Regions from separate parts of the Lysinibacillus sp. S1 genome, predicted to be linked through region 1. Evidence: riboswitches for the same ligand, from Rfam matches in the RefSeq annotation. Region 1 holds a riboswitch; each other region holds the start of a gene.
The links. A riboswitch is a leader RNA that binds a small molecule or an ion and turns the genes downstream of it on or off. The one in region 1 is predicted to bind cobalamin.
Positions count from the first base shown of each region.

Region 2: linked by a shared signal. The riboswitch ahead of nikA (nickel ABC transporter substrate-binding protein) and the one ahead of ACHZEU_RS02670 (ABC transporter substrate-binding protein) in region 1 are both predicted to bind cobalamin.
Region 3: linked by a shared signal. The riboswitch ahead of ACHZEU_RS23285 (energy-coupling factor ABC transporter permease) and the one ahead of ACHZEU_RS02670 (ABC transporter substrate-binding protein) in region 1 are both predicted to bind cobalamin.

Region 1 covers NZ_CP173154.1:521,045-525,334, reverse strand. The annotation lists partial or broken gene ACHZEU_RS02675 (GTP-binding protein) at 1-1,716, opposite strand, end outside; cobalamin riboswitch at 1,899-2,086, shown strand; gene ACHZEU_RS02670 (ABC transporter substrate-binding protein) at 2,249-3,241, shown strand; gene ACHZEU_RS02665 (precorrin-3B methylase) at 3,294-3,971, shown strand; gene ACHZEU_RS02660 (S9 family peptidase) at 4,040-4,290, shown strand, end outside.
Region 2 covers NZ_CP173154.1:352,666-356,955, forward strand. The annotation lists gene nikB (nickel ABC transporter permease) at 1-11, opposite strand, end outside; gene nikA (nickel ABC transporter substrate-binding protein) at 83-1,699, opposite strand; cobalamin riboswitch at 1,848-2,041, opposite strand; gene metE (5-methyltetrahydropteroyltriglutamate--homocysteine S-methyltransferase) at 2,189-4,290, opposite strand, start outside.
Region 3 covers NZ_CP173154.1:4,619,058-4,623,347, reverse strand. The annotation lists gene cobJ (precorrin-3B C(17)-methyltransferase) at 1-1,001, opposite strand, end outside; gene ACHZEU_RS23290 (ferredoxin) at 1,006-1,377, opposite strand; cobalamin riboswitch at 1,523-1,705, opposite strand; cobalamin riboswitch at 1,958-2,143, shown strand; gene ACHZEU_RS23285 (energy-coupling factor ABC transporter permease) at 2,292-3,038, shown strand; gene ACHZEU_RS23280 (energy-coupling factor ABC transporter substrate-binding protein) at 3,042-3,314, shown strand; gene cbiQ (cobalt ECF transporter T component CbiQ) at 3,320-4,093, shown strand; gene ACHZEU_RS23270 (energy-coupling factor ABC transporter ATP-binding protein) at 4,090-4,290, shown strand, end outside.

The DNA.
Region 1 (4,290 bases):
CATTAAAGTGGCAACAGGTGCACGACCTGTTAGGATAACATCCGTTTCGGATAAAATCGGGTCATCGAACGTGCCAGCTGCTTGCTGAATATCAGTCATCATACGACCGATAAAGTCATTTGAAGCTTTCATTTTAAAGCGATAATAGGGTTCAAGTAGGACATTTTGTGCCTGCTCCAGCCCCTGACGCAGGGCACGGAAACTGGCTTCACGGAAATCTCCCCCCGATGTATGTTCATTGTGCCCGCGACCTGTTAGAAGTGTAAAATGAATATCTGTTACAGGGAAGCCTGTCAGTAGCCCATGATGGTCACGCTCAAACAGATGCTTTTCAACAAGGCGCTGATTGCCTACAGATAAATGATCGGCATGACAGGCATTGGTGAAGGTATTACCTGTTCCACGTGGATTTGGCTCCATTAATAAATGAACTTCTGCATAATGCTTGAGGGGGTCGAAATGACCATAGACCGTTACGGTCGTCGCAATGGTTTCGATGTATAAAATGTGCGGCTCACCAAAGGAGACAGCTAATGAAAAACGCGTCATTAATACCTCTGTAAGGACCTACAATTGAATGGCACCCATAATATGCACATGGATTTCCTGAAATTTTTCCTGCCAGACCACACGCAAGGACGGTTCTTCTGCTTCGAGTAAACGGAAAATCTGTAGCACTTCCTTGATATGCTGATCACCCTCATATTGAACCTTTGCCTGTAAGGTTGGGACAAGCTCATAGGGCTGTGATAGCATCGTTGTACCGATTCGATCCCCAATGTTTGCCTGGCTCAGTCCTTTGACAGCGAAAATTTCTCCTGCCTCTACCTGTTGAACGGTCTCAAAGCGWCTTCCGTTATAAAGTCGAATTTCGGTCACTTTTTCTGTTACMTCGTCAAATGAAAATTCATCTCGTACATGCAACGAGCCCTTGGTTGCCTTCATAAAGGTTAAACGCTGGTGACRATCATGACGAATCTTAAAAACCTCGCCCTCAAATGGGGCATCCTTGTCAAAATGGGAAGCCGTTAACAGCGGGAGCTGGTCAAGAAATTCCTGAATGCCCTCATCCTTTAAGGCCGAGCCAGCAAAGCAAGGGAAGGCACCTTCATTTTTAATCATTTCCTTTAATTGAGCAAGACACTGTTCATGCTCCAATGACTCATTTAGAAAGGCATCAAGCAATTTTTCGTCGCGCTCCGCCAGCCATTCCATAATATTATTTGATACATAGTCTGCTCGCAGTGGCTCATCGATGAGCAATACATGCTGAGAGCAATCTTTGCGAAGCTGGCTGATGACGGCCTCCATATTGGCACCCTCACGATCCATTTTGTTGATAAAGAAGAAGGTAGGGACATGGTATTGACGTAAAAGTTGCCACACTGTTTCTGTATGGCCCTGTATCCCTTCGACAGCGCTAATGATAATAATGGCATAATCCATCACACGAATGGCACGCTCCATCTCAGGGGAGAAATCGACATGCCCTGGCGTATCAATCAATGTGTATGTATCATCGCCAATATTCATGCGCCCTTGCTCGGCAAATATCGTAATGCCCCGTCTGCGCTCTAGCTCATGATGATCAAGAAAGGTATCCTGATGATCAACACGCCCCCGTGCTTGAATACTATTTGTATGAAAAAGCACTTGCTCAGAGAAGGTCGTTTTTCCTGCATCCACGTGCGCAAGTACACCGATCGTTTTGTACATAAGAAATCCTCGTTTCTATAGAATGCTATCTTTTTATTGTAACAGAATACTAGCTTCTATATTTCTTGTAAAATAGTTCGTCTTTATGTCGAAATAGTGCTAATATAATGATGATTATACTTTTAGTGTCATACTACTGATTGCGCGATAAATTTTCTTCTGCTAGTCTATCAATAGTATTGACCATTATAGAACGTATTGGTGCAAATGGCATTTGTCATTTGCTTAAAAGGGAAATCGGTGCAATTCCGATGCTGTCCCGCAACTGTAAATGGGGAGTCTATACAGCATGCCACTGTAGTGAAACTATGGGAAGGCGTATAGATGATGAACCTAAGCCAGGATACCTGCCAGTATGTATTTTTTGACTAAGAACCACGAGGATGGGGATAGTGATGAAGGTAATGATACCGTTATTTCACTATGCTACTCTCTTGGCGACAAGAGGGTTTTTTTATGCCCTTCCAACTACCTTAGTAGTAAAGAAGTCTCTGATTTCTTTCTATATTTTAACAGCAAAGGAGAAAAGGACATGAAGAAATGGAAAAGTATATGGTTGATGATGATCATTGCCTTGGTCGCTGTTTTAGGGGCTTGTAACGCAAAGGACAAAACGGAATCAGCTGCACAAGGTGAAAAGGTTGAGCCATCTGAGGCGGCAGCAGCAGTAACCATTGAAAATAATGACACAACTCAAACATATACGGAAGCACCAACAAAAGCGATTAGCTTAAATCAACATGTGACAGAAATCATGCTAGCACTTGGTTTAGAGGATTCTATGGTAGGGACAGCTTACTTAGATGATAAAATCTATGAGCCACTGCAAGAGGCATACGATAAGGTCCCTGTTCTTTCCGATCAATACCCAACGAAGGAGCAAGTCATCGATGCCGAGGCAGATTTCCTATATGCAGGCTGGAAAAGTGGCTTTGGCGAAAAGGGTGTAGGCACACCAGAAGAGCTTGAAGAATTAGGCATCCATACGTATTTACATACGGCTTCCAACATGACAAAGCCAACAATAGAGGATATTTTCACTGATATTCGCAATATCGCGAAGATTTTCCGTATTGAGGATCGTGGCGAAGCTTTAATTGAGCAAATGACGAAAGATGTAGAGGCAGTACAAGCTAAATTACCAAAAGATAGCGAAAAATTACGTGTTCTTGTGTTTGATAGCGGTGAAAAGGATGTATTTACAGCTGGTCAAAACTTTATGAATGAGCTTGTGACAATCGCGGGTGGACAAAATATTTTTGGTGATGTGGAATCAGGCTGGACAACTGTGTCGAAGGAAGATGCAGTAGACCGCAACCCAGAGGTAGTTGTCGTGATTGATTACGGTGAAACAACGGCAGACCAAAAGATCCAATTCTTAAAAAATGATCCAGCCTTAAAGGAGATGGAAGCCGTCAAAAATGAGCGCTTTGTCATCCTGCCACTTTCAGCAGCGTCTGAAGGGGTTCGTGCGGCAGAGGCCATTGAAATTTTAGCAAAGGGCTTCTATCCTGAAAACTTTTAATCCATTCGAGCTAGCGTTTTTGCTAGCTCCTTTTTTATAAGGAGCGATAAAAATGAACGCATTTCAAAAAAATGTACCAGATCAAACATTTGAAACACTGAACCGTCATGGTGAGTTTACCCGTCTAGCCGTTAGCCCTGGCATTATTAATAAGCATTATACTCCTGCACAATTCCAAAAAATAGCCGAAATTGCTGGCGAAAAGGGGGCGATAAAATATTCTGCTTCCTATAGTATACTCGTATCCATACCAACGTGCGATGCCACAGAAGCGGTGCAAGCCTTACAGGAAGCAGGTCTTTATGTTGCTCCCTCTGGTTCAATCATAGCCATGAAGGCCTGCGATTTTTGTGATGGGGAGAAAATGGAGGCTACTCCGATAACCGAACAGCTCTATCATGCCATAGAGGGGATGAAGGTACCTGCAAGAGTGCGTGTCAATATTAATGGCTGTGCATCAGCTTGCTACAATGCAGTCTATGATGATATTGGACTCGTTTACCAACAAGAAAGCTTTGATGTCTATTTAGGGGCAGTACCAATGGGAGCAAAGGCACAGGCTGGCACATTATTCGCTAAGAGGGTAGACGTCACACAAATTGAAGATTTTTTACTGCACCTGATAAACCTTTATAAGGAGCATGCTCGCCCAAATGAGCCCTTTTATAAATTTTATCGCAGAACAAAGTCAGCAGAATATTGGGAACTAGTAAAAAATTCAATTAAATAGAGGAATATTACTTAGGGTGTCGAAGTATTGTAGTAAGACAGAAAATTACAATACAAAGGAGCAAGAACATGACATCGAAACAAGGGATTCAACCAGAAGATCTTTATCACTTAAAATCAGTAGCAGATCCACAGCTTTCACCAGATGGGACAGAGGTAGTTTATGTAGAGACTCGTATGGACGAGAAGAAAAATGACTATATATCGAATTTGTTTTACATAAACTTGAAGGACAAAACACCACAGCAATGGACATTTGGTGAAGATAGAACGAGTTCCCCTGTTTGGTCACCAGATGGCAGTCAAATTGCATTTTTGTC
Region 2 (4,290 bases), 170 kb from region 1:
GATTCATACATGCTGTCACTTCCTACTCAATCCTATGATAAAGAGAGAGCTGTCTCTGCTAGACACACTCTCTCCTCCACTTTTATTTTTCTTTAGCCATTTGTGCATAAGGTATATCATATTCAGATGCACGTGGTGCAAAATCCTTTAGAGATGGTTGATAAATCACATTATTTGTTTCGTAAGAAATAGGGTAAAAGAGTGCCTGGTCATGAAACATCGTTAAAATATTCGTGTAAAGCTGCACGCGTTCCTGTTCATCTGTTCCTACTAATAATTGGTGAATTTTCGTATCGATTTCTTTGGCGTTTGCTAGGCCTAATTTCGCCTCGTACACACCACTAGCATTTGGTGTAGCTGATTCATTTGCAAAGCTATGTGGATCTGTAGGTGGTCCATTGGTACGCCAGAAATTAATATCCACCTGGTCATCCATCAATTTTTGAAGACCGACCATTACATCTGCCCCTTCTAAATTCAACTGAACGCCAATTTTTGCGAGTTCACCTTGCATTAATTCTGCCATTGGTTTTTGAATTGCATCAGATGCAATGTAAATCAAATCTAAAGACAACAGCTGTCCGTTTTTTGAACGAATTTTTTCACCCTTAGGTAATAACCACCCTGCCTCATCTAGCAATTGTTGGGCTTTTTCTGGATTGTATACAATAGGTGCTAAATCTATATTGGCATAAGGAATCGCATCCCAGAACAATGTGTTCGCTACTTTTTCCGTACCATGTGTAATACTGTCGACCATTTGTTCCTTATTAATAGCATATTGAATGGCTTGACGTACCTTTAGCTCAGATAATGGACCAGATTGTGTATTGAATAGCAGTGCTTTCGTAGATAAAGGCTCAGAGGTAGCAGTTTTGTATTTGCCACTGTCTTTTAAATACGTATAGTTATCTAAACTAATAATGCCACGCCCATAAATTAAATCTAATTCTTCGTTTTCAAATGCTAATGAAATAGATTCTGAGTCAGGAATAATTTTTACTTTTATTTGTTCAACTAGTGGTTTTTCTCCCCAATAGTTTTCATTGCGACTAAATAATGCATATTCGTCCTTTTTGTATTCAGTTAATACCCAAGGGCCTGTTCCAATCGGTGCTTTGATAGAATCTTGCGTCATATCATCCTTTGGGAATCCGTTATCCCCTAAAAAACGGAAAGGTCTGACGAAGGCAAGTTCGTTTAAGACTGGATAATAAGGCTCATCCAATTGCAGACGAATTGTAAAATCATCTACTTTTACAACCTCTTTCATGTGGTTAACCATGCCCATCCAAGAATGCATGTCTCGATTCGCTAAAACGGCGTCAAAGTTACGAATGACATTATCTGCATTAAATGCAGTGCCGTCTGAATATTTCACGTCTTTTCTTAGATGGAAAGTATACGAAGTTTTATCCTCAGAGATGTCCCAGCTTTCGGCGAGCTTAGGCGTAACAGTACCATCATCATTGTATTCCACCAAGGATTCATAAACCATTGCTTGGGCAGTCATTTGATTCGGTAAATATGTATGAGGATTCAATGGACCGACATCTAATGGCCAGCCAATCGTTATTATTTTTTCATCTGTTTGGTTTGCTGAGGTCTTTTCCTTTTCTTCATCCGTGCCTGTACAGCCAGCAAGTAAACTGAACGTCAGGACAAGCAGGAAAGGAAGTAAATACTTTGTCAATCTCATTTTCTGTCTCCTATCTCTATTCGTAGTACAAATACATCTACTTGTTGAAGAAGAGAAGGCATAAAAAAACCTTATTCTAAAAAAGAATAAGGACAGAAAAACCCACGATGAGCAAGTCTCCATCCATCTCCCTATCTTTCGTAGATCATCAATGAATCTTCTTACAAGCAGGCATTCTGGCTCATGAATCATCATTTTGTTTCACCTTCCCAAGTACTCACTCAGTGGTATTTGAAACAAAACTCCTCATTTACAGCTGCGGGACAGCATGGGATTTTCACCCATTTTCCTTTTAATTGAATGAAAGACGATTTCACTCAAACTTGTAATGATTGCTATGAAATTAGTAATAAACATAACATGCTCGCATGTTCACGTCAATTTTACTTTCTGAAGATAATATATATATCGACGTAAGATAAAAAGACTAGGGATTTACCCTAGTCTTCGTTATTGGAGAGTAGATGTAGTAGATTAAAAATCATTTCGTTAGCTTGATGTAGATTGTTGTACAGCTTGACGCAACGTTTTAGTAGCAGCAACCATATTCGCTAAAGCTGCAACGGTTTCATCTTCTTTTCTCGTTTTTAAGCCACAATCTGGATTCACCCAGAATTGATAACGGTCCAGCACCTGTAGACTATCTTTCATAATAGCGAGCATTTCATCCTCGCTTGGTACACGAGGGCTATGAATATCATAGACGCCTAAGCCAATTCCTTTTTTATAGGGCTGTACTTGTAGTGAGGTAATAAGTTCCCCATGACTTCGTGATGTTTCTATGGAAATCACATCTGCATCTAGTGCGCTAATTGGTTCGATGAAATCATTAAACTCACAGTAACACATATGTGTATGGATTTGTGTTTCATCTTTGACACTAGATGTCGCAAGCTTAAAGGAATTGACAGCCCACTCTAAGTAAGCCCCCCATTCCTCCTTTCTAAGCGGTAAACCTTCTCTTAACGCTGGCTCGTCCACTTGAATAATTGATATACCTGCGTTTTCTAGTGCTTCCACCTCTTTACGGAGTGCTAATGCAATTTGATAAGCGACATCTTTACGGGACAAATCATCTCGCACAAAGGACCAATTTAATATTGTTACTGGCCCTGTCAGCATGCCTTTTACAAATCGCTTCGTTAGGCTTTGGGCATAGGCGGATTCTTTTACGGTAATTGGTGAAGCCCATGCAACATCTCCATAAATGATCGGAGGCTTCACACAGCGTGATCCATATGAAACAACCCACGCTTTCTTTGTAAAGGCAAAGCCAGTCAGCTTTTCACCGAAATATTCAACCATATCTGTACGCTCAAATTCACCATGAACAAGTACATCGATATCTAATTCCTCTTGTATGGAGATCCAGCGCTTTGTTTCGTCTTCTAAAAATGTTTCATAGGCTTCATTCGATAATTGTTTCTTTCGCCACGCATTACGATTTCTTTTCACTTCATCTGATTGCGGGAAGCTACCGATTGTAGTTGTTGGAAACAGCGGTAATCCTAAGGCTTGTTGTTGGATCGTTTGTCGCTTCGTAAAATTACTGTGTCGTTCAAAATCTTGCTTTGTCACAGTTTGAACGGCTTGATGAATTAACTTATTTTGGCGGATTGGATGTTTTTTTAGAGCCTCAATCGCCTTCATACTTTCTGAAAAATTATGTTGTAAGGAACCATCTTTATCTCGTCTATATTTAGTCAGCCCCGTGATTTCTATGATTTTCTCATCTGCGAAGGCCAGAGACTGCTTTAAAACAGGGTCAAGTTCATTTTCAAGAGAGGTTGTGATTGGAACGTGCTGTAGGTTACTTGATGGTTGAATCCATAGTTCAGCAGCATGACTTAGCTGTTCAATGGCTTGAATCGTCGCATTGACTTCCGCCAGGTTTGAACGCCAAATATCACGGCCATTCACTACCCCTATTCCTAATACTTTATCCTGCGGGAAACCAAATTGACGAAGTGACGCCATATTTCCTTTATAGCCATGAACAAAGTCCAAACCGAATCCTTGAACAGGCAATGTACTTAATGCTTCATAGGCACTTAAAGCTTCGAAATAAGTCTGTAGCATTATTTTAGCCTCAGGAACGGCAGTGGCTAACTGGTCATACATTTCTTTCACCAGCTTTATCTCTGCTGGATCAAGTGTTAAGACGAGGGATGGCTCTTCTAGCTGAATCCAAGTGGCACCTGCATCCACTAATTCTTTTAATACCTGCGTATAGAGTGGTAATAAAGCTAATAAGTACTCAACCTGTGTTAATTTGTTGTAGCCTTTCGTTAACTTATAAAATGTATAGGGACCAATTAGTGTCGGCTTCGCAATGATACCGAAAGTTTCCTTCGCCTCTAAAAAGTCGGCTAACACTTTATTTTCTGTTAGTTGTAAGGCTTGTCCCTCATACTCTGGAACAATGTAGTGATAATTTGTATTAAACCATTTTGTCATTTCACTAGCTACGGCTGTTTTGTCTCCTCTTGCTACACTGAAGTAGGTATGAAAATCGACTTTACCACCTTGCCAGTTAAAGCGCTTTGGAACTAAACCAAACATCAAAGCTGTATCTAACATTCTATCGTAAA
Region 3 (4,290 bases), 610 kb from region 1:
AGCTTCGGTGTTACTTTGACTGCGCTTGTCCCTTTTACCATTGCAAGTGCCGCTGTAGCCATTTCAAGAGCTGTTTTTTTCGGCTTTGGCGTAGCGGCTATACTGGGTTTATTAAAGCGCCCTGCATTAGGGTCAGCCGTAAAGTCATTTCGCGCTGTTCCTGTCTCTTGGTTCATTGCRCAAGGTTCATTTTCTTCGCGTAAACGTTGATGTGGACGTAATGGCTGTTTCTCTTCACCCAGGGTATATTTACGTTGGTAACCGCGGGGCGTAATCATCTTATTGTCATAGAAAAATGTTGACGAATTCCCGATAATGACAGTTGTCAACATACCAATATCATGTTCTAGCATTTCTGCTAGTGTTGTCATGGTCACTTCTTGACGTTCTCGATAGGCACTTTTCACAAGCCCAACTGGTGTGTCTGGCGAACGATATTCTAAGAGTATTCGTTGAGCCTCGACAATTTGTCTTGTTCGACGTCCACTTTTAGGATTGTATAAAGCAATGACAAAGTCCGCCATTGCAGCTGCCTCGACACGCTTTGCAATTAAATTCCAAGGTGTTAGATGGTCACTCAAACTGATTGTACAAGCATCATGCATAATAGGTGCACCAAGTATGCTAGCGCATGAATTAATCGCAGAAATCCCAGGAACAATTTCAACTTCAATTCCTGTTGCTTCTGTCCAGCCTAGCTCAATTAACACCTCATAGACTAATCCTGCCATGCCATAGACGCCTGCATCACCACTCGAAATTACTGAGACGATGTTCCCTGCTTCGGCTTGACGAACGGCTTCCTGTGCACGCGACACTTCTTCTGTCATGCCTGTACTAACAATCGATTTTGCACTTACTAAATCTTGAATCAGCTCTACATAGGTTTTATAGCCTATAATCATATCACTTTGTTGTAAAGCCTCTACTGCACGTGTCGTAATATGCTTAAAATCTCCAGGTCCAAAGCCTACTACGAAAATTTTTCCTTTTTGCGCCATGTTGTTACCCCTCTTTCACCTTTTCGATCCCTTTAATGGCAGTTGTTTGAGCAGTACGCTGTAATGTACCTTCACGAAGTGTAAAGACATGTTCGTTGTATAAGGATTCATGATGTAAATCTTGTACTAGTGTTCTAGCATGCTCTGTTGATGGCACACGATACCAGTTTCCTTGAGGATAAGCGATTACCACACAAGCATCCTTGCAGCGTCCATTACAGCGCGTTCTTGTCGTATGTATTTCCTGATCGAGTGCTTGCCGTTGTATCTCATCTCGAATGGCTAAGGTAATTTCCTCCCCATCCTTTTTCATGCAGCTACTGCCATTGCAAATAAAGAGATGTGTTTTCATCCCCTCTAAATTCCAAGTTGTCATCTTCTGTCTCCCCTCATTTGCTTTTTGGAAAAAGAAAAACCTTTACTCTATAACGAAGAGTAAAGGTTTTGTAGAAGCCAAATAAAAACGAATAGAATGAAATACAGGTACCCGCTTTCGCTTCAACTTCTCCCTCCGAAAAGTTTGCATGCACAATCAAATAAGCAGGTTTCCTGACTTAAGCTTCATTTTACTGTCGCACCTTCCCAAGTTTGTACCAGTGGCTTTGCGATTTCATCAGCTATTACAGTAGCGGGGGCTGTATTGGATTTTCACCAATTTCCCTATTATCTCGAGCTATTCGAGCACTTATTGACGTTTTATATGAAATTTTTATTAGAATTTTAAATAGAAAACTGTCTTTATCATATCTTATTATTTTAAAATTTCAATATTTCTTTAAAAATTTATGACAAATTTATCAATTTTGAATGGAACTAGATATGAAATTTATATAAATCTATATAATTTGCGCACAAACTTTTATCAGAATATTCACCGTTGACCTTTAATTTTAAAAATTTTATAAAAGGTATAGCATATTTATGGAAATTCATGTTACACTTTGTCGTGAAATCTCACAATTTGAATGTTTTTCGGTGCAAAGTGCTTGTCATTTTGCTTAAAAGGGAAGCCGGTTTGAGTCCGGCGCGGTCCCGCCACTGTAATAGGGAGCTTTATAGAATATGTCACTGTCCAACGGATGGGAAGACCTATAAAGCATTGAACTAGAGCCAGGAGACCTGCCGAAAAATAAGTGATCGTTTCAACCTACGAGGATAGGTGTGCGGCTTAGCAGATGAGACTGTTATTTGCTTTTTTAGCTATGCACTTTTCCACCTAAGGAGAAGTGCTTTTTTTAATTACGCACGCAATATTCTAAAAATCTATTAATTAGTTAGGAGGAAAGCTTTTTGAAATTATCATGGTGGAAACTTAGTTATTTTTTACTGGCCTTTTTAATCGTGCCAAAACGTGCCTTTGCCATGCATATCATGGAAGGTTTTTTACCAATCGAATGGGCTATTTTTTGGTGGGTGATCTCTATCCCATTTATCATTCTAGGATTGCGTTCTATTCGAAAAACCATTGATGAAAATCCTGAAACAAAAATGCTTTTGGGGCTTTCAGGGGCCTTTGCCTTTGTGCTATCCGCCCTAAAAATCCCTTCAGTTACAGGTAGTTGCTCTCACCCAACTGGTGTAGGACTTGGGACAGTACTCTTTGGCCCTCTAGCAATGAGTGTAATTGGAACAATCGTTTTATTATTTCAATCTTTATTATTAGCTCATGGAGGAATTACAACTTTAGGGGCTAATGCCTTTTCTATGGCTATTGTTGGTCCTTTTATTGCTTACTTTGTCTTTAAAGGGGCTCAAAAAGTAGGGTTGTCATTTTCACTAGCCATATTCTTTGCAGCTATGCTTGGTGATTTAGGTACCTACATTGTGACTTCTGTACAACTAGCACTAGCCTTTCCTTCAGAGGTTGGAGGCTTTATGGCATCCTTTACAAAGTTTGCAGGTATTTTTGCCTTAACTCAAATTCCTTTAGCAMTGAGTGAAGGAATTTTAACGGTCATTGTGATGAATTTCTTGAAAAAATACAATGTTAGCGAATTAAAAACGTTACGTGTTTTCTCAACAAAGGAGGCACATTAACAAATGAAAAAAAATTTATTGTTATTAGCAATTGTTGTGTTGTTAGCCATCATTCCCTTATTCATACAAAAAGGTGCTGAATTTGGTGGTGCTGATGGAGAAGCAGAAGCAGCTATCGGTGAAATCAATGCGGAATATGAACCATGGTTTGAAAGTCTATGGGAGCCACCAAGTGGTGAAATCGAAAGCTTATTATTCGTGCTACAGGCAGCTATAGGAGCTGGCTTTATTGGCTACTTCATCGGCTATATGCGTGGCAAACCCAAAGAAGGTTAACCATTATGTTACTCATTGATAAGTATGCCTATCTGAATAAGCRAGCGTCCGTTCATCCGRTAGAAAAAATGATATTTTCACTTGGACTACTTCTCATAACGCTCAWCATGAGAGATGAACGACTTTCACTCATWACATMTWTTGTAATGAGTMCTTTTATCAWTTTAGGTGCAAAAATTCCGCTTGCATACTACGGCAAATTATTATTGCTACCTAGCTTTTTCTTATTAACAAGTCTCGTATCTATTTTACTTTCCTTTACATCATCAACGAATACACTCCCTGCCCATATTTGGTCGTTTACATTTAGGAATTGGACTGTCTTTATTGGGAATGCAAGTGTTTTAGCAGCGCAACAGCTGTTCTTTATTGTCCTTGGTAGCATTAGTTGTTTATACTTTTTAATTCTAACCACTTCCGTACAAGGAATATGTTATGTGCTACGACAATGGCGACTTCCCTCTTTATTAGTGGAGCTCGTCGAACTAATCTATCGTTTTATTTTTATGTTTTTAGAAAGCATGCAAAATATACATCTCGCCCAGCAAGCACGTCTTGGCTATCATTCACCGATGCAATGGCTACGCTCTGTCTCCATGCTTATTGTGGCATTATTTGTGGAAATGTTTCAGCGTAGCCGAGAGCTCAACAATGCCATGCAATCACGTGGAGGCGAGGCTGTCTACTGGCAAGAGATGGGCTCTTATAGCAAGAAAAATTGGCTAGGCATGGCAGCTATTTTACTAGTCCTCATCGTATATGGAGGGTATTTTACATGACAGCATTTTATTTTAAACTCAACCAATTATCTTATGCCTATGCGGATGGTACGAAGGCGTTGTCAGATATTACATTAGACATTCCAAAAGGTAAAAAAATCGCCATACTCGGGCATAATGGCGCAGGAAAATCGACTTTATTTCAGCATCTTAACGGTATTTTAAAACCTACAGCTGGAACGATTGTATTCGAAGGC